2 regions of the Sutcliffiella sp. NC1 genome follow, and region 1 is predicted to be linked to the other one. Evidence: a T-box and tRNA genes for the amino acid it is inferred to sense, from the RefSeq annotation. Region 1 holds a T-box; the other holds one or more tRNA genes.

What was found. A T-box is a leader RNA that pairs with one kind of tRNA and senses whether it is charged. The one in region 1 lies ahead of tyrS (tyrosine--tRNA ligase), so its partner is inferred to be a tRNA-Tyr.
Region 2: it has a tRNA-Tyr gene. The T-box ahead of tyrS (tyrosine--tRNA ligase) is inferred to sense a tRNA for this amino acid. The anticodon was not compared.

Annotation. Positions count from the first base shown of each region.
Region 1 is NZ_CP115153.1:3,796,055-3,807,576, reverse strand. Features, by position in the region: gene O1A01_RS19825 (acetoin utilization protein AcuC) at 1-112, opposite strand, end outside; gene O1A01_RS19820 (acetoin utilization AcuB family protein) at 106-750, opposite strand; gene O1A01_RS19815 (GNAT family N-acetyltransferase) at 821-1,453, opposite strand; gene acsA (acetate--CoA ligase) at 1,767-3,485, shown strand; gene O1A01_RS19805 (transglycosylase domain-containing protein) at 3,629-6,565, opposite strand; T-box leader at 6,700-6,928, shown strand; gene tyrS (tyrosine--tRNA ligase) at 6,983-8,242, shown strand; gene O1A01_RS19795 (glycoside hydrolase family 3 protein) at 8,501-10,618, opposite strand; gene O1A01_RS19790 (glucose PTS transporter subunit IIA) at 10,724-11,522, opposite strand, start outside.
Region 2 is NZ_CP115153.1:195,041-206,562, reverse strand. Features, by position in the region: gene guaD (guanine deaminase) at 1-43, opposite strand, end outside; gene glmS (glutamine--fructose-6-phosphate transaminase (isomerizing)) at 207-2,012, opposite strand; gene glmM (phosphoglucosamine mutase) at 2,449-3,795, opposite strand; gene O1A01_RS01110 (CdaR family protein) at 3,814-5,055, opposite strand; gene cdaA (diadenylate cyclase CdaA) at 5,048-5,881, opposite strand; gene O1A01_RS01100 (anti-sigma factor family protein) at 6,004-6,636, opposite strand; gene sigW (RNA polymerase sigma factor SigW) at 6,654-7,217, opposite strand; gene rocF (arginase) at 7,523-8,389, opposite strand; tRNA gene O1A01_RS01085 (tRNA-Ala) at 8,624-8,699, opposite strand; tRNA gene O1A01_RS01080 (tRNA-Lys) at 8,773-8,845, opposite strand; tRNA gene O1A01_RS01075 (tRNA-Gln) at 8,847-8,921, opposite strand; tRNA gene O1A01_RS01070 (tRNA-Tyr) at 9,004-9,087, opposite strand; tRNA gene O1A01_RS01065 (tRNA-Val) at 9,104-9,179, opposite strand; tRNA gene O1A01_RS01060 (tRNA-Glu) at 9,192-9,266, opposite strand; tRNA gene O1A01_RS01055 (tRNA-Thr) at 9,281-9,354, opposite strand; tRNA gene O1A01_RS01050 (tRNA-Asn) at 9,356-9,430, opposite strand; rRNA gene rrf (5S ribosomal RNA) at 9,440-9,556, opposite strand; rRNA gene O1A01_RS01040 (23S ribosomal RNA) at 9,635-11,522, opposite strand, start outside.

The DNA.
Region 1 (11,522 bases):
CTTTTAATAAACTTAGTGAGAGAGAGACTCTTAGCTGGTTAAACGGATGGTTTTCACTAAATTTATAAGTTTGAAAATCATCCGAATAAATAAATACGGCATTTTTCATAATTCTTTCCCCAATATATTAGGCCATAATACATCATAGCCTTCCTTTTTTAGATCTTGAATTATCGTTGTAGGATTCATCGTTCCAATACGGAAGACTAATATTTTATATAGTTCATTATCGTCAGGGTACACTAACACACTTAATATGTTTACATTACGATTTCGAAAAACTGAGGTAACGTCCGATAATTTTCCAGCGATATTTTTAACTTTTATTTCAATTTGGGAAGAAGGTTGATTTGCACCTGCAAGCTGAACAAAAGTACGAAGGACATCTGTTTTCGTCACAATTCCAACTAATTTGTCTTGCTGAACGATAGGTAAACAACCGATTTTATACTCATAAAAAATACCTGCAATATCCTCAACAAAATCAAGTGGATGACCTGTAACCACTTCTTTATTCATTAATACAGAAATAGGCTTTTCTCTTTCTTCCTTACTTACATTTTCACGTATCACTGAAGGAACTATCGAACGTAAATCACGGTCTGAAACAATACCAACTACATTGTGTTGTTCATTTAAAATCGGTAAATGACGAATTCTTTTTTCTTCCATGAGCATTAGTGCTTCTTCTACTGTGTTATTTGGGGAAAGTGTATATACTTCTGACTTCATAATTTTTTCTACTATCAATAGTTTCAACCCCTTTGAAGACCAATCTGTATGCTGAAAATTGGAAATAAATTAATAACGTTCTATGTAATTAGTACATAAATCGGTTTTTAAATCGAAGCTGGTCAAACTGTTGAACAGATTCTTGTTTTATATTTTTACCAATTCTAGCCATTAAACAATTTGCAGGATGTGAACTAATTTCTGGTTCATCTGTCGCGTAATATACTAGCCCACCAGCGTTCATCATTTTTTCCATCACTTTTCGATATTCCCAAACATTTAACCCAGTCCCCTTTAAGTCCCAATGCCAATAATATTCAGTTGTAATAATAATATAGTTTTCCATCATAGGGTCCATCATGGAAACTTGCAAAAGGCTTTTCCCTATTGAGCACCCACGAAAAGCAGGGATAACTTCAATTGCACCAAGTTCTATCAAATCAATCATATTTCCTTCCGACCATCGTTCCATCGGATCTGGATATAAATAAGTGACATAACCTACGATAGTGTCTTGTACTCTCGCAATTAATATTCTCCCTTCTGGTAATGATGAAATTTCTATAAGTGCGCGGTGTTGCTGTTTTGGTGGCCGAAATGCAATTAAGTCTTCATGAAATTCATAAGACGCGAGCTTATCAGTTGTAATTGGTCCTTCAACAATTACTTTTCCTTTAGGTGTTTTTACTTCTTTTGCATTGTATATTTTAATATGTTCCACATTTTTCACCTACTTTTATCCCGCAATAACAGGCAGTATGACTCATTTTAAGTCGTACTTAGAAAACATCAAAACAGAATATTTTCAAAAGTATTGCGGAATTATTTTATTAATAACATAGTACCATAAGCATAATAGTAGCTATACTTTTATTAAAAACTGGTTCGAAAGAAATAAAACGCTTTCATTATTAGTTTACTAGAAACGCCTAGTAAAAGCATTTATTTTTTTTATAAGTTTTTTAAAAATTGAGAAAAGATTATTTCTGTAATATAATAGTAGAGAATCATCTAACTTAAGGGGGAGTTTGTAGATGAAAGTTGAATCGCTATCTGTAACAAAGGGGAACTACAATCTTCAAAGCTACGAAGATACGTACGAGAATTTTGATTGGAAAGAAGTTGAAAAAAACTTTTCTTGGTCTGAAACAGGAAGAGTAAACGTCGCTTATGAAGCGATAGATCGTCATGCTGAAACATATCGAAAAAATAAAGTAGCCCTATACTATCGTGACCCAGAGCGAAATGAAAAGTACACGTACAAAGAAATGAAAGAGCTTTCAAACAAAGCGGGGAATGTGTTGAAGCAAGCGTGTGATGTTGAAAAAGGAGACAGAGTATTTATTTTTATGCCTCGCTCTCCAGAACTTTACTTCATTGCGTTAGGTGCTATTAAGCTAGGTGCTATTATCGGACCTTTATTTGAAGCGTTTATGGAAGGTGCTGTTAAAGACCGATTAGAAGATAGTGAAGCGAAAGTGTTAGTTACTACTCCAGATTTATTAAACCGTGTTCCTTTAGATAAGCTACCAGCATTAAAACATGTTGTGTTAGTGGGTGAAAATGTAGAGGAAAATGACATTTTAATTGACTTTCATAGCAAGTTTGAAAATGCAAGCAAAGAGCTACAAGTAGAGTGGGTAGACAGAACAGATGGATTAATTTTACATTATACGAGTGGTTCTACTGGAAAGCCAAAAGGGGTACTTCATGTACATAATGCAATGGTACAACATTATCAAACAGCGAAATGGGTTTTAGATTTACAAGATGATGATGTTTATTGGTGTACAGCAGATCCAGGCTGGGTTACTGGTACAGCTTATGGTATTTTCGGTCCTTGGCTAGTAGGTGCGTCGAACGTCGTAGTAGGCGGTCGTTTTAGACCAGAAGCTTGGTATGAAACTATTGAAGATTACGGTGTTTCTGTTTGGTATAGTGCTCCTACAGCGTTTAGAATGTTGATGGGGGCTGGAGATGAAGTAGTGAACAATTTTAATTTATCGTCTTTACGCCACATTTTAAGCGTAGGAGAACCACTTAATCCAGAAGTTATTCGTTGGGGAATGAAAGTCTTTTCTTTACGAATTCATGATACTTGGTGGATGACGGAAACAGGGGGGCAATTAATTTGCAATTACCCTTGTTTAGAAATTAAGCCTGGGTCAATGGGGAAACCAATTCCAGGTGTTATTGCAGCAATTGTAGACGATCAAGGAAATGAGTTACCGCCTAACCGTATGGGCAATCTAGCAATTAAAAAAGGTTGGCCAGCAATGATGTACACGATTTGGAACAATAAAGAAAAATACGAATCCTATTTCATGCCAGGTGATTGGTACGTTTCTGGTGACTCTGCATATATGGATGAGGATGGATACTTTTGGTTCCAAGGGCGTGTAGATGATGTTATTATGACGTCCGGTGAGCGTGTAGGTCCATTCGAAGTAGAAAGTAAATTATTAGAGCATCCTGCCGTTGCAGAAGCGGGGGTAATTGGAAAACCAGATCCAGTACGTGGTGAAATAATAAAAGCTTTCGTTGCACTAATGGATGGTTATGAAGTGACGGATGAATTAAAAGAGGATATTCGTCAGTTTGTGAAAAAGGGATTAGCTGCTCATGCGGCACCAAGAGAAATAGAGTTCCGCGATAAACTACCGAAAACAAGAAGCGGTAAAATTATGAGACGTGTATTAAAAGCTTGGGAGTTAGACCTTCCGACAGGTGATTTATCTACAATGGAAGATTAATTAGGAGAGGGCTGTTCAAAAAGTCAGTAGAGACTGATTTTTTGGACCCCTTTTTTTATGCGTACAAATAATAGGTCCGACCTAATAAGTTTTAGACATCAAAAAAGAGAGCTCCATTAATTGGGCTCTCATTTGAAATAAAATTAATCTTCGTCGTCATTTCCTGGAGGTGGGTTGGTGGAGCTATCTCCATCACGGTTACCTCCACTATTTTCTTCCTTCTTTTTCTTGTCTTCTTGCTCTTTTTTCTTCTTTTCTTCTTCTTTCTTACGAGTTTCTTCTTCTTTCTTTTTCTTTTCTTCCTCTATTTTATCAACATCCCCTAGTTTCACTTCTTTAGAAGGAGAGGACTCTTTCCCAGTCGCATTAATTGCTGTTACGTAAAACACTCCAATATTTTGGTTAAGTTTTAACGATGTTGAATCACCAGCAACAACGGAAGCGATTCTTCTTGATTGTGAAGTTGTATCTGGCGCGTAATATACGTAATAGCCAATTACATCTTTTTCACCACTAGCGTTCCAATTAATTGTGGAACCCGACAAGCTCACATTTGAAACTTGTTTAGGTGCTTGATTATTTTGTGGAAGCGAATCTTCAGAAAGTATGACTAAGTTTTCGAATACTTTATTATTGTCCATATGTTTTGCTAAATCTTCGATACTTTTTAATTGTAATCTCTTCAAGAAGTCTGGGTTTAGCATTGGACCTTCTTTGACAAACTCACTTGGCGTTGAGCTTAACGGTTTATAAGCTACATCACCAATCTTTACATATTTACCACTCGTTAAGCTGTCGTCTACTTTACTTGGTACGAACTTAGCATTAAATAAATCTTCACCTACTAATCCAGCTTGGCGACATAAATCAGAAGGTAATAGTCCAGAAAGCATGCAATAGCTTCTACGAACAATTCCACCTGGCATTTTAAAGCTTTCTGATGTGCTAACTACTTCCGAATCGACTGCATTAGCTGCATTTAATAATCTAGCCCATAGAAGTTGCATACGGTTTGTAGCTGTGTAACCACCTACATTATTACTTAGACTAGTTGTTTGGTTATGTGGATAACCAAACCAAATACCAAATGTTACTTTCGGGTTTGAGCCTACTAACCAAACGTCCGTAGTGTCATTCGTTGTCCCAGTCTTAACTGCCCAATCAGAGTGGAAGTTTAAAAATCTTTTTGCTGGTGTTCCTGTTCCTTGATGGAATACAGTTCGTAATGTATCTAACATTAAATAAGCTGTTTGTGGTGAATAAATTTCTACAGGCTCAACTTCATGTTCATACACTACTTCACCATTATTCGTTTCAATTCTTTCAATTAAATATGGTTCTACATAGTTACCACCGTTAGCGAACGTTGCATAGCCAGCAGTATTTTCTTCCACTGTGACTCCAGTAGTTAATCCTCCAAGTACAGCAGAAAGGTTTTCACGATCTTGGTACACATTTTTGAATCCTTGTTTTACTAAGTAGTCCATCGGTGGGTTAGGACTATTATTCATTAAATCTTTATAGCCATGAGCGGCAGCGATATTGTGAGAAGCTCGGATAGCTTCACGAGCCGTAACTAACCCATTTTCTCTATAGTTCCAGTTTCTAGGTGTCCAAGTAGTAGTTCCTGCTGGTATAGGAACGGAGATGTCAGCTAATATACTTCCTGGCTGCAGTCGTCCAGATTCAAATGCAGGTGCATAAAGTAATAAAGGCTTCATCGTGGACCCGTTTGGTCTGTTCGTTTGCGTTGCAAAGTTATTGTTTGATATATCGAAACCTCTACCACCTACGAAACTAATAATTGCTCCCGTATCGTTGTCGATTAATGAAGCTCCTACTTGTTCATAACTTTGCTCTTCTTCACCAGTTTCCTTATTTACTACCTTAATTGGATAACCGAAAAATTCAAATTCACTCGTAACTCTTTCCATTTCGTCATAAATTTCTTTATGAATCGTCGTATGAATTTTATAGCCGTTTTGACGGATGTTAATTTTGGCAAGTTCTTTATATTGATTTTGTAATTCTGTGCTTGCTTCATACTCTTCTTTCGAATAACCATCTTCCTCAGCAAGAATAGAAGCGATTATTTTTTCGGCTCTGTCTTCAATTTCAAAAGCAACGTATGGATATTCTTCAATTGCAGAACTCTCAGATTCGATAAAATCTTTTGTTAGATCGTAAGCTAACGCATCTTGGTATTGTTTTTCTGTAATATACTCAAGTGCATACATTCGTTGTAGGACGTATCTCATTCTTGAGAAGCCAGGTTCCAGCCCTTCAGCTGTTTTTACTTCTCCGGCACGAGTATATGGAGTATACGCAAATGGACTTTGTGGTAGTCCAGCGATATAGGCAGCCTGAGGGATTGTTAACTCATTAGGCTCTACACCGAAAATACCTTTCGCGGCCGTTTTAACTCCAGCAATATTGCGTCCTGACGAGTTTCGTCCGAAAGGAGATACATTTAAGTATGCTTCCAAAATCTCTTCTTTAGTGAAGAAGTTTTCTAAACGAAGTGCTAGCAGTATTTCTTTTGCTTTTCGATCAAATGAAACTTCGTTCGTAAGTATTTGGTTTTTTATTAACTGCTGAGTTAATGTACTTCCACCAGTTTGTGAGGCGGAATTTGTAACTTCTTGTAAAATTGCACGAAGAATTGCTTTTGGTACTACACCTTCATGCTCATAAAAATACTCGTCCTCTGTTGCGATAAGAGCGTTAATTAAATGAGGTGAAATGTCATCTAATTTAACTTCTTCTCTATCTAAGTCAGCGCGATATTTTCCAAGGTATATATTGTTCGCAAAATACATTTCTGACGTTTCTTCATAGTTGTATATGTTACGCTTCATATCTTCATAAGGACGTAGAGGTTCATCTTTTACGAGAGAAGCGAAATAGCCTGCCCCTGCTCCGCCGGCAAATCCTACACCAATGACCCCAATAATAAAGAAGATCAATAATAAATTCCACACTACTAGGTACGTAACATTAAAGCCTTTTTTTGTATATTTATTTACAAAAACTTGATACGTAGACAGAAGATTTTCTTTGAATCTGTCTTTTTTTGACATATTATCTACCCCCCGGTAAATCATAACCATTATAGCATAGTGAAAAGCTGTATATGACTATTTTTTTCTATTTCCAATAAATTATTTGACATAGAGCTTCATTGTATGATAAAAAGATAGTTAATTAAATATATGGAAACGCAATGATAGGAATTAGTAGTGTATATAGTTAGCTTTTTAGAGAGCTGATGGATGGTGCAAATCAGTACTGCTATATAGATGAATTACCTCCTAGAGCTTCTTTTGTGAACAGTTGTTACTAATTAGCAAAAGACGGTGAAAAGCCGTTATTTTACTTAAGGTGGGAAGGCTTAGTATAGAGCTTTTCAATTAGGGTGGTACCGCGAGCAACTCGTCCCTTTTTTAGGGATGAGTTTTTTTGTGTTTAAAAATAAACAAAATAAAGGAGAAAAGCCAATGTTATTAGAGGATTTAAAATTCCGTGGACTTGTGAATCAAATTACAGACGAAGAAGGGTTAGAGAAATTACTATCAGAAGAAAAGATTAAACTTTACTGTGGTTTTGACCCGACAGCAGATAGTTTACACATTGGTCACTTATTACCAATATTAACATTACGAAGATTTCAACAGGCTGGTCATCATCCGATCGCTTTAGTAGGTGGAGCAACTGGATTAATCGGGGATCCAAGTGGTAAAAAGGCGGAACGTACACTTAATACAGCAGATGTTGTATTACAATGGTCTGATCGCATTAAAAATCAATTATCTCAGTTTTTAGACTTTGAAGCAGATAGTAATCCAGCGGTTATGGCGAATAACTTTGATTGGATTGGCAAGATGGATGTTATCTCGTTTTTACGTGACGTAGGGAAAAACTTCGGAATTAATTACATGCTTGCAAAAGAAACAGTATCTTCTCGGATTGAAACTGGGATTTCGTATACTGAATTTAGTTACATGATTTTACAATCATTAGACTTTTTACATTTATACGAAGAAAAAGGGTGCAGACTTCAAGTAGGGGGAAGCGATCAGTGGGGAAATATTACAGCCGGGCTTGAATTAATTCGTAAATCAGTAGATACAGATGTGAAAGCATTTGGTTTAACAATCCCACTTGTGACAAAAGCGGATGGTACAAAGTTTGGTAAAACAGAAGGTGGAGCAGTTTGGTTAGATAAAGAAAAAACATCTCCTTATGAGTTCTACCAATTTTGGATTAACACAGATGACCGAGATGTAGTGAAATATTTAAAATACTTTACTTTCCTTTCTCAGGACGAAATTAATCGTTTAGAAGCTGAAGTACAAGAAGCGCCTGAAAGACGTACTGCTCAAAAACGCTTAGCTGAAGAAATGACAAAACTTGTTCATGGAGAAGAAGCATTAGCACAAGCTATTCGTATTTCCGAAGCGTTATTCAGTGGTAGTATTTCAGAACTAAGTGCAGCGGAAATTAAACAAGGCTTTAAAGATGTCCCTTCTTTCCATTATGATGGGGAAGAGGAAGTTTTACTTTTAGATTTACTTGTAATGAGTAAAATTTCTCCATCGAAACGACAAGGTCGCGAAGATATTTCTAATGGTGCTATTTACATTAATGGCGAAAGAGAACAAAGCTTAGAAAGAGTTTTAACGAAAGAGGATCGTATTGAAGGACAATTTATCGTAATTCGAAGAGGGAAAAAGAAATATTTCTTAATTACGTTTTAATATTTATGAGGCTGTCCTAAAAGTCAGTAAAACTGACTTTTAGGACTTTTTTTGTTAGTTACCTTTATAAGGATTCTATGAATTTATTAGTTGTAAGGACAAATTGTTTATTAAGTAGTAAACCTAAAAAAGAGTAATCGCATCAGGGAAGTGATGACGATTACTCTTGCTGAATCTTAAGCTATTTGGACTACTGCAGTCTAATGGTAATTTTTCGATAGGGGACTGAACTGCCAGCCCCTATCTTTCACCTCAACCTTAATATTGTAAACCGTGTCCTAGTTTATAAACATTTCCTTCGCTGTCTTTGTAGGCATAGCTGATTCCTTCTGGCATATATTTATCTTTGTCATAGCCCGGAACATCATTTCTTGATACACAATTACCATCTTGATCGACAGCAATCACTTCTTCACTGGCTGGTAATGTCAACGGCAGGACACCTGTTGGCTGATAGTTTCCAGCCATAATTTCAAGCTGTGCTTTGTAGAATGTGTCGTAACCGGCAACAAGAGCATCTGCCAACGGTTCTACATTTCCTAGAAGCCATGGCAAGATAACATTTACACTTATTATAACTTTGCCGCCACGGCTACGGATGTTCTCTATTACTTCATTCAAATGCTCCAAATCGCTTAAAGTAGTTTCTGTATACGGGGTACCATCCAACGCTTTTAAGGATTTATTTTCACATAAACTGAGCTCCAACAATCCTGGTGTTGCATTAAAATAGGTGCCTGATTTCGGTTGCAGGAATAAGATAGCAATATCTGCTTCTTCATACGCATCGGTTAACTGAAATTGACCTAATTCCTTCGCATCGCCCAATGCCTGCTCCGTATACGTAGCTGCATGTTCTGTTTCCTTATGGTAGGCTTTTATATATACTTTTTTACCTTCCAGCTTGTCCGCTGTTAATGGGAGTGTTTCATTTGAGTTTTTCAATATGGTTACTGATTTTTTATGTGCTTCATATGCTGTATCCCAGTGTGCAGGTGTGTTTACTACCTTATCCGCATTTTCTGGTGAATTGTACGTACGATCATCAAACAGACCTAATGCAAACATTTCTGTAAGCAATCTTTCATTCGCTTCATTGATTCGCTTTTCACTGATCCAGCCATTATCCACTGCCGCTTTCAGGTTTTCTATATCATTTGAATCTGCAATGATATCTGTCCCTGCATTTACAGCTTTTGCAAAACGCTCTGCAATACTTAAACTTTCAACACCCCAGCTCATGTTATTGACGATACCACTGTCACTGTTAATATAACCTTTAAAGCCTAGTTTTTTACGCAGCATATATTCAATGAAATATTGATTAAACGCAAAACCAACCTCTTCGAAAGGAATATCTTCGCCTTCAAATTCCTGAACCACACTTTTCTTGATGCTTGGAATCGAGTAATAAGGCATGATGGAAGATGTTCCGTGTTCAACAGCTGCTCGAAACGGTGGTAAATGATACTTTTCTAAACTTCCCGGAGTAGGATAAAGATTCCATTTTCCTTCTTTATAATGCGGGTCAAACCCATTTTCTCTTGGTCCTCCACCAGGGAAATGTTTAGTTGTCATCGCAACGCTATCTTTACCTAATGTTTCCCCTTGGAATTCGTCGATAATACGACCAATTGCATCTGCAATAAATTCTGGATCTTCACCAAATGTACCATACGTTCGCTGCCATCTCGGATCTGTGACAACATCGGCCATGTACATATACCCTTTTCTCAAACCAGTTGCATTCCATTCCTTGTGGGCAGTTTTGGCAAATTCACTGATGATGGAAGCATCCCCACCATTTTTAATATCACCCATCGCTGCTGCCGCAAGACCCAATGTGCCTGGCCAAGTGGAAAAGATACCAATTGCATCATTCATTCCAAAGATAGACTCACCATTTTCATTTCTTGAATTGGAAGTAACGATGACTGGAATACCTAACCGTGTTGCCTCTGCTACTTCATTCATCGTATTAATCCATTCCGCTGTTTCACTCGGACTAAAATTATCACGTAAAATGAAATGGCGTAAATGTCTATTTTCGATGGTATGAGTCGTACCATATACTTTGCTAGTGGCAAAGATACTTTCTCCCTTTTCCACAATACCTTCATCTAACACACCATCATGGCTTGTTTTGCTCTTATCTTCCTGATAAAGACCCATCCTGCGCGTGTTAATCAGCATCATACCGATTTTTTCATCAATATTCATTAAAGAAACTAGGTTTTTCGCTCGTTCTTCCGGGCTTAAGCGCCAATCTTCATAAGGATCAAGCTTTCCATTGTCATTTAAATCTTTAAATGTGAAACCATCTTTTTCAATAAGCTGTTTGTTTCTAACTTCCAGTTTTGGTTGTTTGTGTTCCATGCGAGTTCTTCCTCCTATATTTTTATTTAATTGAATATAAGGTTGTTAGAGGGTACTGCGGTATTTTTTAAAGAACATTCTCACCTAATCCCTTACAACATCATGTTATAAAGCTAGTTTCAATAAACTGTTTTCCGATGATACGTAAGCTTCTTCTGTAACATCGATATGGGCATATTCCTCTGTATTTGTGATGACGACTGATGTAGTGATGTCAAACCCAGATTTTTCTATGTTTTTCCTATCGAATTCTAATAATAGATCGCCTTTCTTCACCTGATCCCCTTGCTTGATATGGACGTTGAAGTATTGCCCATTTAGCTTTACGGTATCGATACCTACGTAAATTAAAATTTCTGCACCATTGTTCGAAGTGATTCCAAGTGCATGCTGTGTAGGGAATAGAGTCGTAACTTCACCATCCACAGGGGCATATACTTTCCCTTCTATCGGTTTGATTGCAGCTCCTTTTCCGACTGTATTTGTAGCAAATAACGGTTCATTCACATCAGCTAATGGGATAACATTCCCTTTTAATGGACTGGAAACTGTTTCTGGCTTAATCACCTTTATATTATAGGTATCATCTTTTTTTCCTTGGAAACCAAGTACAAGTGTAAAGGTTAATCCTAACACAAAGGCTGCTCCGGCTCCGACTAAATGCTGACTGATAGGCGAGAAGGCAGGTATGGACAGTACACTTGGAAGAACAAAATCATTCATCACGACACCAAATGATCCATTGATTGCTCCTCCAATTGCCCCGGCCACAACAACATAAACGATCGTTTTTCTGTAACGCAAGAGAATTCCGTAGTAAATTGCTTCGGTTGTACCAGCCAGTGCACCTGGCAGGATCCCGCTTGCAGCAAGTGACTTCAGTTTATTGTCTCTCGTTTTGAAA
Region 2 (11,522 bases), 1.3 Mb from region 1:
TACTTGTAAATGCAGTACCTTGAAAGATAACCGAATATCTCATTTATATTTCACCCTATTGTACGTTTTTTATTTAATTAAAATAAATTATAGTAGAGAAAATACGTTAAGTCTATATAAAATACGAATTTTAAGGTGAAAGCGGATATAAATGAAGCAACCATAAAAAACCTCTACTTCTAATTGAAGTAGAGGTCAAAAAATAATTATTCAACTGTTACAGACTTCGCAAGGTTACGCGGCTTATCAACGTCACAGTCTCTGTGAAGTGCTGCATAGTAAGCAATTAATTGTAACGGAATAACTGAAACTAATGGTGTTAACAATTCGTGTACTTGTGGAACAACGAATGTATCTTCTTCAGTATCTAACCCTTTCATTGAAATGATACAAGGGTTTGCACCACGTGCTACTACTTCTTTTACGTTACCGCGAATGCTTAAGTCTACATGCTCTTGTGTAGAGATTGCGATAACTGGTGTCCCGTTTTCAATTAGAGCAATTGTTCCGTGTTTTAATTCTCCTCCAGCGAATCCTTCCGCTTGGATGTAAGAGATTTCTTTTAATTTTAAAGCTCCTTCTAAACCAACATAGTAATCCATCGTACGTCCGATAAAGAAGCAGTTTCTCGTTGTTGATAAGAAGTCACGTGCAATTGATTCGATTTCTTCTTTTGTATCACATAGTACTTCCATTGCAGCAGCAACAATTCCTAGTTCTTTTACTAAATCAAATTCTAAAGAATATCCTTTCGATTCTGCTAGCACAGATGCAAAGATAGCTAATACTGCAATTTGAGCTGTATATGCTTTTGTTGAAGCAACCGCAATTTCAGGACCAGCATGCAATAACAATGTGTAATCTGCTTCACGGGAAAGAGTCGACCCAGGTACATTTGTAACCGTTAATGTTGGGTATCCAAGCTCCTTCACCTGAACTAATACTGCACGACTATCTGCTGTTTCACCACTTTGAGAGATGAAAATAAATAACGGTTTCGCAGATAGGATTGGCATATTGTAGTTAAATTCACTCGCAACATGTACTTCTACTGGAACCTTTGCTAATTTTTCAATCATTTGGCTTCCTACAAGACCCGCATGATAGCTCGTTCCTGCCGCTACGATGTAAATACGATCTGCATCATTTACAGCATTTAAAATGTCTGAATCAATTGTTAATATTCCATTATCGTTTTGATACTTTTGAATAATTTTACGAACAACTAATGGTTGCTCATCGATCTCTTTTAACATGTAATGTGGGTATGTGCCTTTTTCAATATCACTTGCGTCTAACTCAGCTGTATAAGGAGAGCGTTCTACAATTTCACCTGTTAACTTTTTAATAGTTACAGATTCACGCTTCACAATAACAATTTCTTTATCCATAAGCTCTACATATTGATCCGTTACTTGGATCATCGCCATCGCATCACTAGCGACAACATTAAATCCGTCTTTACCGATACCAACTAGTAATGGGCTTTTGTTTTTACCAACAAAAATAGTTTCATCATTTTCGTTATCGATTAAAGCAATTGCGTAAGATCCTTTTAAAATAGATAACGTATGGCTAAATGCCTCTTCTACAGAACGACCTTCGTTAACAAACTTTTCAATAAGCTGTACTACTATTTCTGTATCTGTATCACTAATAAAGTTAACATCTTGTAAATATTCTCTTTTTAAGATGGCATAGTTCTCAATAACACCATTGTGTACTAATGTAAAGCGGCCAGATGTACTTCTGTGTGGGTGAGCATTCACCTTGCTAGGCACACCATGAGTTGCCCAGCGTGTGTGACCGATTCCAACAGTAGCTTTTACACTATCGTCTACAATGGTACGCAAATCCGCAATGCGTCCTTTTTCTTTAAACACATGCACACCTTCATTATTAATAACAGCAATTCCAGCTGAGTCATAACCACGATATTCTAATTTTTCTAAGCCTTTTAGTAAAATTTCTTTCGTATCTTGAGTTCCAATATATCCTACAATTCCGCACATAAGTTAGTTTCCTCCCAAAAAGTAAGGGACTAAACTACACCTAATAAGGGGCAGATTTAGCCCCCACATTTATATTTAATATTGTTTCAATCATGTTTTAATCTTTGTACATAAAGTTGCCTCTATGGTTTTAATTAAAACGTTACAGTTGTGACTGAACAACCGGAAGGTATCCGCCGAACTTTCGATAAACCTTCTCCTCGTCAACTAAACTCTTTTCCGCTCACAGTTTAGTTCAGGCGCTTTTCTATTTTCCCCCACTATGCTCCTTTCTATCTTCGAATAAAGACAATATTTATCTTACACATGATTAGGATAATCGTCAATCAAAATCATTAGTATTCCCCTAGAATTGAAGTAAGATACTTATAAAAAAGATATGCAGTACTAGCATTTTTCGTGCTAGTATACATATCTTTTGTTAGGAATAGTAGCGTTATTCTGTTCCCATTTCTGCTTTTACTACTTCCACTATTTTGTTCACATATTGTTCGCAAAGTTCCTCAGTTGGAGCTTCTGCCATTACACGAACTAAAGGCTCTGTACCTGATGGACGTACTAACACTCTTCCGTTTCCATCCATAGCTGCTTCTACTTCGTCAATTACCGATTTCACACGATTATTATCTGTAACATGATATTTATCTGTTACTTTTACGTTCACTAGTAATTGCGGAAACTTTGTCATTTCGGCTGCTAACTCTGAAAGGCTTTTCTTCGTTGCTTTCATTATATTAACAAGCTGTAACCCGGTTAACATTCCGTCACCAGTCGTGTTGTAATCGAGGAAAATAATATGACCTGACTGTTCTCCACCAAGTTGATAGTTTCCTTTTTTCATTTCTTCCACTACGTATCGGTCCCCAACTGCTGTTTGCTTCGTACCAATTTCAATAGCTTCTAATCCTTTATAGAAACCTAAATTACTCATTACAGTAGAAACGACCGTATTATGACGAAGGCGTCCTTGTTCACTTAAATATTTTGCACATATAAACATTATTTGGTCACCATCGACGATTTGACCTTTTTCATCAACTGCTATTAGGCGGTCTCCATCTCCATCAAATGCTAATCCAACGTCAGCACCCTTTTCAACAACTAGTTTTGCCAACTCTTCAGGGTGAGTTGAACCTACACCATCATTAATATTTAAACCGTTTGGTGAAGTTCCCATCGTAGAAATATCTGCCTCTAAATCTGCAAATAAGTGCGTTGCTAATGATGAGGTTGCACCATGTGCACAATCTAGAGCTACATGTAGACCAGAAAAATCTTCATCCACTGTTTGTTTTAAAAATTGTAGATACTTTTGTCCACCTTCAAAATAATCGTTTACCTGCCCTAAATCAGAACCTACTGGACGAGGAAGTTTGTCTACTTCTTGATCAAGCAACGCTTCTATTTCTGTTTCCTGTTCATCTGACAATTTAAAACCATCTGGTCCAAAAAATTTAATACCGTTATCTTGGACTGGATTATGGGAGGCTGAGATCATTACACCTGCTTGAGCACCTAATGCTTTTGTTAAATATGCTACACCAGGAGTCGATAGAACACCAAGACGCATTACTTCTGCTCCTGTTGACAATAGACCAGCTACTAACGCTCCTTCTAACATATGTCCAGAAATTCGCGTATCACGGCCTATTAATACTTTAGGACGGCTTTCATCTTTCGTAAGTACGTATCCACCAAAACGACCTAATTTAAATGCAAGTTCTGGTGTTAATTCTGAGTTTGCAATTCCACGAACACCATCCGTACCAAAATATTTTCCCATTCTTTTATTCGCTCCTTTTTATTCCTTTTCCGTTAAATTTACCTTTATAGTAGATTGGGGTACTTCCCACGTTACATTTTGAGGTCCATTTACTTCAAGGGACACTTCATGTTCTCCTACTCCTAAGTCGGTAACATTTATATATAATTCCATATCATTGCTACGTAAGTCGGCTAATACAGTCGGTGACCCTAATACCGTTAAATCTAGCCTTCCGGTCTCTGGATCTAAAAAATTTAATTCTAAGTTATCGGATAGTCCAACTGACCGGATTGATAAGTTCGGAAAAGTTTTTTCTTCTTCTCTTTCCACTTCTACTCGAATCGAAACTGTCTCTGGTACCACTCGTCTAACACCTTCTGGTACAGGTACCTTTACTTCTATCTCTGTTGTTTCCGTTATTTCTGACAAATCAATACTGATATTATCAAGAAACTCTATTTTGTCAATAACATTCTTCGGTCCATAAATTGTAATTTCTTTCGTAAGTGGTTCTATATTCGTAATACTTAAATCATCTTCAAGCGTCCCTTTACGGCTCACTCGGAATGGTACATTTTTGTAAGGACTAGTTATCGGAACACTTACATCAACAACAGGTGGTTCTACTTCGACATTCAACACGTTACCATCACGATCATAGACGGTCACGGTCGATTCTGCTTCAAGGGACTCATTAATACCATCTAAATCAACCCTTGCCTTTACGAGTGCAATTCTATCTATCAACTCTTTAGCACCTGTAACTTTTACAACGTTTGGTTTAACTATCGGTTGTTCTGGCTGATATCCCTCTTCAATCTTATTCCGATTTATAAAGTCCACTTCAACTGGGAAATCTCTCGTTACCTTTTCATGTATTGTTATATTTGCAACTGCAGGCTCAATTATAACATCGAGTTTGTCAGATACATTTTGGTAAAGTATTTGCACTTCATGTGTTCCAATTTGTAAATCTGTTAAGTTAACAAACACTTCTATCTCTCGCTGCACAGCTGCAGGTTTTACAATAGAAGTAGGGCCTTCCATCGTGACAACAACCGTTTGTGGTATTCCTGAAACAACTAAGTTCTCCCGGTCATAATAAGCACTAACCGAAACATCTGTAATCGTTTCTGTATCACGATTTGAAAGAGGCGGAAAAGCAGTTGTTTCTGCTTGATTAGCTGTATTATCAATATTCGTAGACAAGTACAATGTTAGTGCTAATAATAGAGCAATGATTTTCATTGCCCAACGGTTATCAAATAGTTTATCCACTCTTCTTCCCCCTCCATTGCCAACGTGTTGAAGAAGCAGATTTGTTTTTTGCTTGCATTTCTTTTTCTAACAACTCTTGAAATGCTTCTGGCTCTAAATCACGGTGTAATTCACCGTTTTTTGTAAGGGAAATACTTCCTGTTTCCTCTGAAACAACAATTGTAATGCTATCTGTTACTTCACTTATACCTAATGCAGCACGGTGTCTTGTACCTAACTCTTTTGATATAAATGGACTTTCTGATAATGGCAAATAACAAGCAGCGGCAGCAACTTGATTTTTTTGCAATATTACCGCTCCATCATGCAACGGAGTATTTGGTATAAAAATATTGATTAATAATTCGGACGAAGTTTTCGCATTAAGCGGTATACCAGTTTCTATGTAATCACTTAATCCTGTTTCTCTTTCAATACAAATAAGCGCTCCAATACGACGTTTTGCCATGTATTGAACAGACTTCGTGATGGCTTCTATCGTTTTTATTTGTTCTTCATCCTCTGGTACGTTACTTCGTGAGAATAGCCGTCCACGACCTAAATGTTCTAACGCACGACGTAACTCTGGTTGAAAAATGATGATAATCGCTAAAAATCCCCAAGTTAGTGCTAGGTCCATTAAATATTGTAATGTTTTTAAACCAAGTAAGTAACTAAAAACTCTTACTAAAACGATAACAATAATTCCTTTTAACAACTGAACCGCTTTAGTTCCCCTAACAATGGTAATTAGTTTATATACAACAAACCATACTAATAAAATATCTATAATACTGGCTAAATAGCTCAAGATTGGATAGTCTCCAATGGGTAGTCCAAAAGGCATTCTCACACTTCCTCATCTGTACAAGAATATGTACGAAAACGTATCATTCGTATTATAACATATATAATAGATATTTTACTCAAACAAACAAGCTTAGAAAATATATTCTAAGCTTGTTTTTATTATTCTTTCACAACTGCAATTGCTTTAGTAAAAATTGTTTTGATTTGATACCAGACCCAATCAAATATTTCATTAATTTCTTTTATTTCCCCTGTTACATTGCCGGCAGAAGCTAAATAATTTTCCCCGTCCAATACAGACCCATTAATGACGGTAACATTGCCATTTACTTCTCCTTCAATTCGGATATTACCATTTCTCACTATTACATCACCTTGTACGATTTCCCCTTCTGGTACGATGACTATTTCATTTTCTACAATGAGGTTAGGCTGTTTTGAAAAAGAGAATTCATTGTTGCCTTGATAACTTCCAAACAGGCTCCCAGTCATTAATATAATAAAAATGGATGCAGCTACTAATAATGGATGCGCTCGGAACCAGCGGTTAACACTTATCGTTTTCTTTTCTTTCGGTAATGCTGCCATCACTTTGTTTGTAAAATCCTCACTCGGAGTAACATGTGAAGTACTTTGGACTAAAGCAATTGCCTTTTCTAACTCATGAAAGTGCTGATAACATCCTGTACACTCCTGTAAATGAGATTTCAATAGTTTTTCTTTTTCCTCTTCTAAATCCCCATCTAAATAATTATGAATATCTGTGACGATGGAATCAGGACACTTCTTCATTAATAACACCTCCGATACTATACATGGCGCAATTGCTTTCGTAGAGCCTCTCGCCCTCTATGAATTCTAGTTTTTACTGTGTTAATTGGTAACTCTAATATTTCACTAATCTCTTTTAGTGACAGTTCGTCGATGTACTTTAAAACAATTACTGAACGATACTTGTCTGGTAATTTTAATATTTGTTGTTGAATTTCCCCTTGTAGTTCCAAGGTCTCAATTTCATCCTCTGGCAGTACAACATCTGCAGCAACCTGAGAGTACATATTTAAACCTTCTGTACCAGCTACCTCCGCGTCTAAATAATAGTCCGGTTTCTTTTTTCTAATTCTATCGATGCACAGATTTGTAGCAATTCGATAAAGCCAAGTAGAAAACTTCCGCTTCAGATCATAACTATGAATGTTAACATAAGCACGTATGAATGCTTCTTGAGATATATCTTCTGCTTCATGTGCATTACCAACCATCCGATAACATAGCTGATATATTTTGTCTTTGTAAAAATCGACAATATCTGCAAATGCATCTTGGTCTCCCTTTTTTAACTGTTTTATTCTTCTTTTTATTAAGTCTTCCATACCCTACCTCCGCTTGTTGCGGTCGTCTATATTATACGGCCTATATTCAAAAAGGTTTCAAATATTTCTTTCTAACTATTATTTTAACAAAAACAATAATACATTTGTTAAAAATAAGGAAATATTGAGAAATATTATCAATTATCTTGAAGTGAGAGTTTTTAGATTAGTTTATTTAATACACTCCTTCTCTAGGATGTAATAATGTGATTCTTCCTATAAAAAAGAAAAGCCAGCTGTTTATAAGCTGAGCTTTCTTTTCTAATGTTGTAGCATATAAATCTTGTCTTTGTCACCTTTTGTTTTTATAATAGTTTTTCACCAAATAATGATCCCATTAATGCAACAGCCACTTCAGCCGTTTTATTTCGTTCATCTAAAATAGGGTTAACTTCCACAAATTCAGCAGAAGTTATTAGTTTTGATTCCTCTAACATTTCCATAGCAAGATGGCTTTCTCGGTATGAAATTCCACCATTAACAGGTGTACCTACACCTGGAGCATCATGAGGATCTAACCCATCTAAATCTAATGATAAATGGACTCCATCCGTTCTTTCTTTTAAATAATGAATTGCTTCATCCATTACAGCAGTCATACCTAATCGGTCAATTTCATGCATTGTATATACTTTGATTCCTTTTTCTTTAATTAACTTTCTCTCACCTTCATCTAATGATCTAGCACCGATAATGACAATATTTTCAGGTTTAATTTTTGGGGCATAGCCACCAATAGAAGTTAATGATTGGTCACCTAATCCAAGGCTAACCGCCAATGACATTCCGTGAATATTACCAGAAGGAGATGTTTCTGCCGTATTTAAATCCCCGTGGGCATCATACCAGATAACTCCTAAGTTATTAAAGTGTTTAGCAACACCTGCAATGGATCCAATAGCAATGCTATGATCTCCTCCAAATATTAACGGAAACTTCCCTTCTCTAAATACCCCATCTACTTTAGAGGCTAATAATACATTAGCATCTGCCACAGCTTTTAAATTCTTTAAATTATTTTCAGAGTTAGCGTTTCTATCTGCACTACCAATTTCTATATCACCAAGATCTTCAATTTCTAAATTTAAATTTTCTAAGCGTTCTACTACACCAGCGTATCGAATAGCACTGGGTCCCATGTCAACGCCTCTTCTCATTTGACCTAGGTCCATTGGAACACCAATGATCGCGATAGACTTTTTCACCGTAATTCCTCCTTCTACTCTCTTACCCTCTACTACATTGTATCTGTTAAGCTGAGGTTGGCTCAACTCGACAAAATAATGAATATATATACACAAGACTTCTCATTTTCTTTACATGTACTAATAACGTTATGAAAATATAAAGAAGCGCTAGATATAATTCTAGCGCTTTTATATTTTTATGTACGTATTTAAGATAGTTGGTGGAGCCTAGCGGGATCGAACCGCTGACCTCCTGCGTGCAAGGCAGGCGCTCTCCCAGCTGAGCTAAGGCCCCAAAAAAAGTAGTTAAGAGGAATAGTTCTTCGAAAAGAATCAACTACCTCTGAACTACTTCCGTTAAATATCTATGTGCCATGAAGGACTCGAACCTTCGACCCTCTGATTAAAAGTCAGATGCTCTACCGACTGAGCTAATGGCACTTGGCTGGGCTAGCTGGATTCGAACCAACGCATGACGGAGTCAAAGTCCGTTGCCTTACCGCTTGGCTATAGCCCAATGTGAGTTGTATGTTATATCCAATTATGTACTATTTATCCTTCCTTAATTAAGGGGAATTATACATAGCAGATAAATTAAATGGTGGAGGGGGACGGATTCGAACCGCCGAACCCAAGGGAGCGGATTTACAGTCCGCCGCGTTTAGCCACTTCGCTACCCCTCCATATGTGAGTTGGTAATGGTGGAGGATGACGGGATCGAACCGCCGACCCCCTGCTTGTAAGGCAGGTGCTCTCCCAGCTGAGCTAATCCTCCGAATATAAAAAATGGTGACCCGTACGGGATTCGAACCCGTGTTACCGCCGTGAAAGGGCGGTGTCTTAACCGCTTGACCAACGGGCCATACTGTTTTCGTAAGCTTCCAACCGGGCTCGAACCGGTGACCTCTTCCTTACCATGGAAGTGCTCTACCTAACTGAGCTATGGAAGCATGGCTCCACCAGTAGGATTCGAACCTACGACCCTTCGGTTAACAGCCGAATGCTCTACCGCTGAGCTATGGTGGAACAATGTTAGCCTGGCAACGTCCTACTCTCGCAGGGGGACAGCCCCCAACTACCATCGGCGCTGAAGAGCTTAACTTCCGTGTTCGGTATGGGAACGGGTGTGACCTCTTCGCCTTCATCACCAGACATATTTAGTTGAAAGAATTATTCTTTCAAAACTAGATAATATATTTTCATCAAGATCATTCATATCGTTCATTTAAATTGGTTAAGTCCTCGATCGATTAGTATTCGTCAGCTACACGTGTCGCCACGCTTCCACCTCGAACCTATCAACCTGATCATCTTTCAGGGATCTTACTAGCTTGCGCTAAAGGAAATCTCATCTTGAGGGGGGCTTCATGCTTAGATGCTTTCAGCACTTATCCCGTCCGCACGTAGCTACCCAGCTATGCCTTTGGCAAGACAACTGGTACACCAGCGGTGCGTCCATCCCGGTCCTCTCGTACTAAGGACAGCTCCTCTCAAATTTCCTACGCCCACGACGGATAGGGACCGAACTGTCTCACGACGTTCTGAACCCAGCTCGCGTACCGCTTTAATGGGCGAACAGCCCAACCCTTGGGACCGACTACAGCCCCAGGATGCGATGAGCCGACATCGAGGTGCCAAACCTCCCCGTCGATGTGGACTCTTGGGGGAGATAAGCCTGTTATCCCCGGGGTAGCTTTTATCCGTTGAGCGATGGCCCTTCCATGCGGAACCACCGGATCACTAAGCCCGACTTTCGTCCCTGCTCGACTTGTAGGTCTCGCAGTCAAGCTCCCTTGTGCCTTTACACTCTACGAATGATTTCCAACCATTCTGAGGGAACCTTTGGGCGCCTCCGTTACTCTTTAGGAGGCGACCGCCCCAGTCAAACTGCCCACCTGACACTGTCTCCCGAGCCGATAAGGCTCGCGGGTTAGAATTTCAATACAGCCAGGGTAGTATCCCACCGACGCCTCCACCGAAGCTAGCGCTCCGGCTTCTCAGGCTCCTACCTATCCTGTACAAGCTGTACCAAAATTCAATATCAGGCTACAGTAAAGCTCCACGGGGTCTTTCCGTCCTGTCGCGGGTAACCTGCATCTTCACAGGTACTATAATTTCACCGAGTCTCTGGTTGAGACAGTGCCCAGATCGTTACGCCTTTCGTGCGGGTCGGAACTTACCCGACAAGGAATTTCGCTACCTTAGGACCGTTATAGTTACGGCCGCCGTTTACTGGGGCTTCGGTTCAAAGCTTCGCGCCGAGGCGCTAACCTTTCCCCTTAACCTTCCAGCACCGGGCAGGCGTCAGCCCCTATACTTCGCCTTACGGCTTCGCAGAGACCTGTGTTTTTGCTAAACAGTCGCCTGGGCCTATTCACTGCGGCTCTCTCGGGCTTTAACACCCTAACAGAGCACCCCTTCTCCCGAAGTTACGGGGTCATTTTGCCGAGTTCCTTAACCAGAGTTCTCTCGCTCACCTTAGGATTCTCTCCTCGCCTACCTGTGTCGGTTTGCGGTACGGGCACCATATTCCTCGCTAGAAGCTTTTCTTGGCAGTGTGGAATCAGGAACTTCGGTACTATATTTCCCTCGCCATCACAGCTCAGCCTTTAGGATAAGCGGATTTGCCTACTTATCCAGCCTAACTGCTTGGACGCACATATCCAACAGTGCGCTTACCCTATCCTCCTGCGTCCCTCCATCGCTCAAACGGAATGAGGTGGTACAGGAATATCAACCTGTTATCCATCGCCTACGCCTTTCGGCCTCGGCTTAGGTCCCGACTAACCCTGAGCGGACGAGCCTTCCTCAGGAAACCTTAGGCATTCGGTGGAAGGGATTCTCACCCTTCTTTCGCTACTCATACCGGCATTCTCACTTCTAAGCGCTCCACCAGTCCTTACGGTCTAGCTTCAACGCCCTTAGAACGCTCTCCTACCACTGTTCGTAAGAACAGTCCGCAGCTTCGGTGATACGTTTAGCCCCGGTACATTTTCGGCGCAGAGTCACTCGACCAGTGAGCTATTACGCACTCTTTAAATGGTGGCTGCTTCTAAGCCAACATCCTGGTTGTCTAAGCAACTCCACATCCTTTTCCACTTAACGTATACTTTGGGAC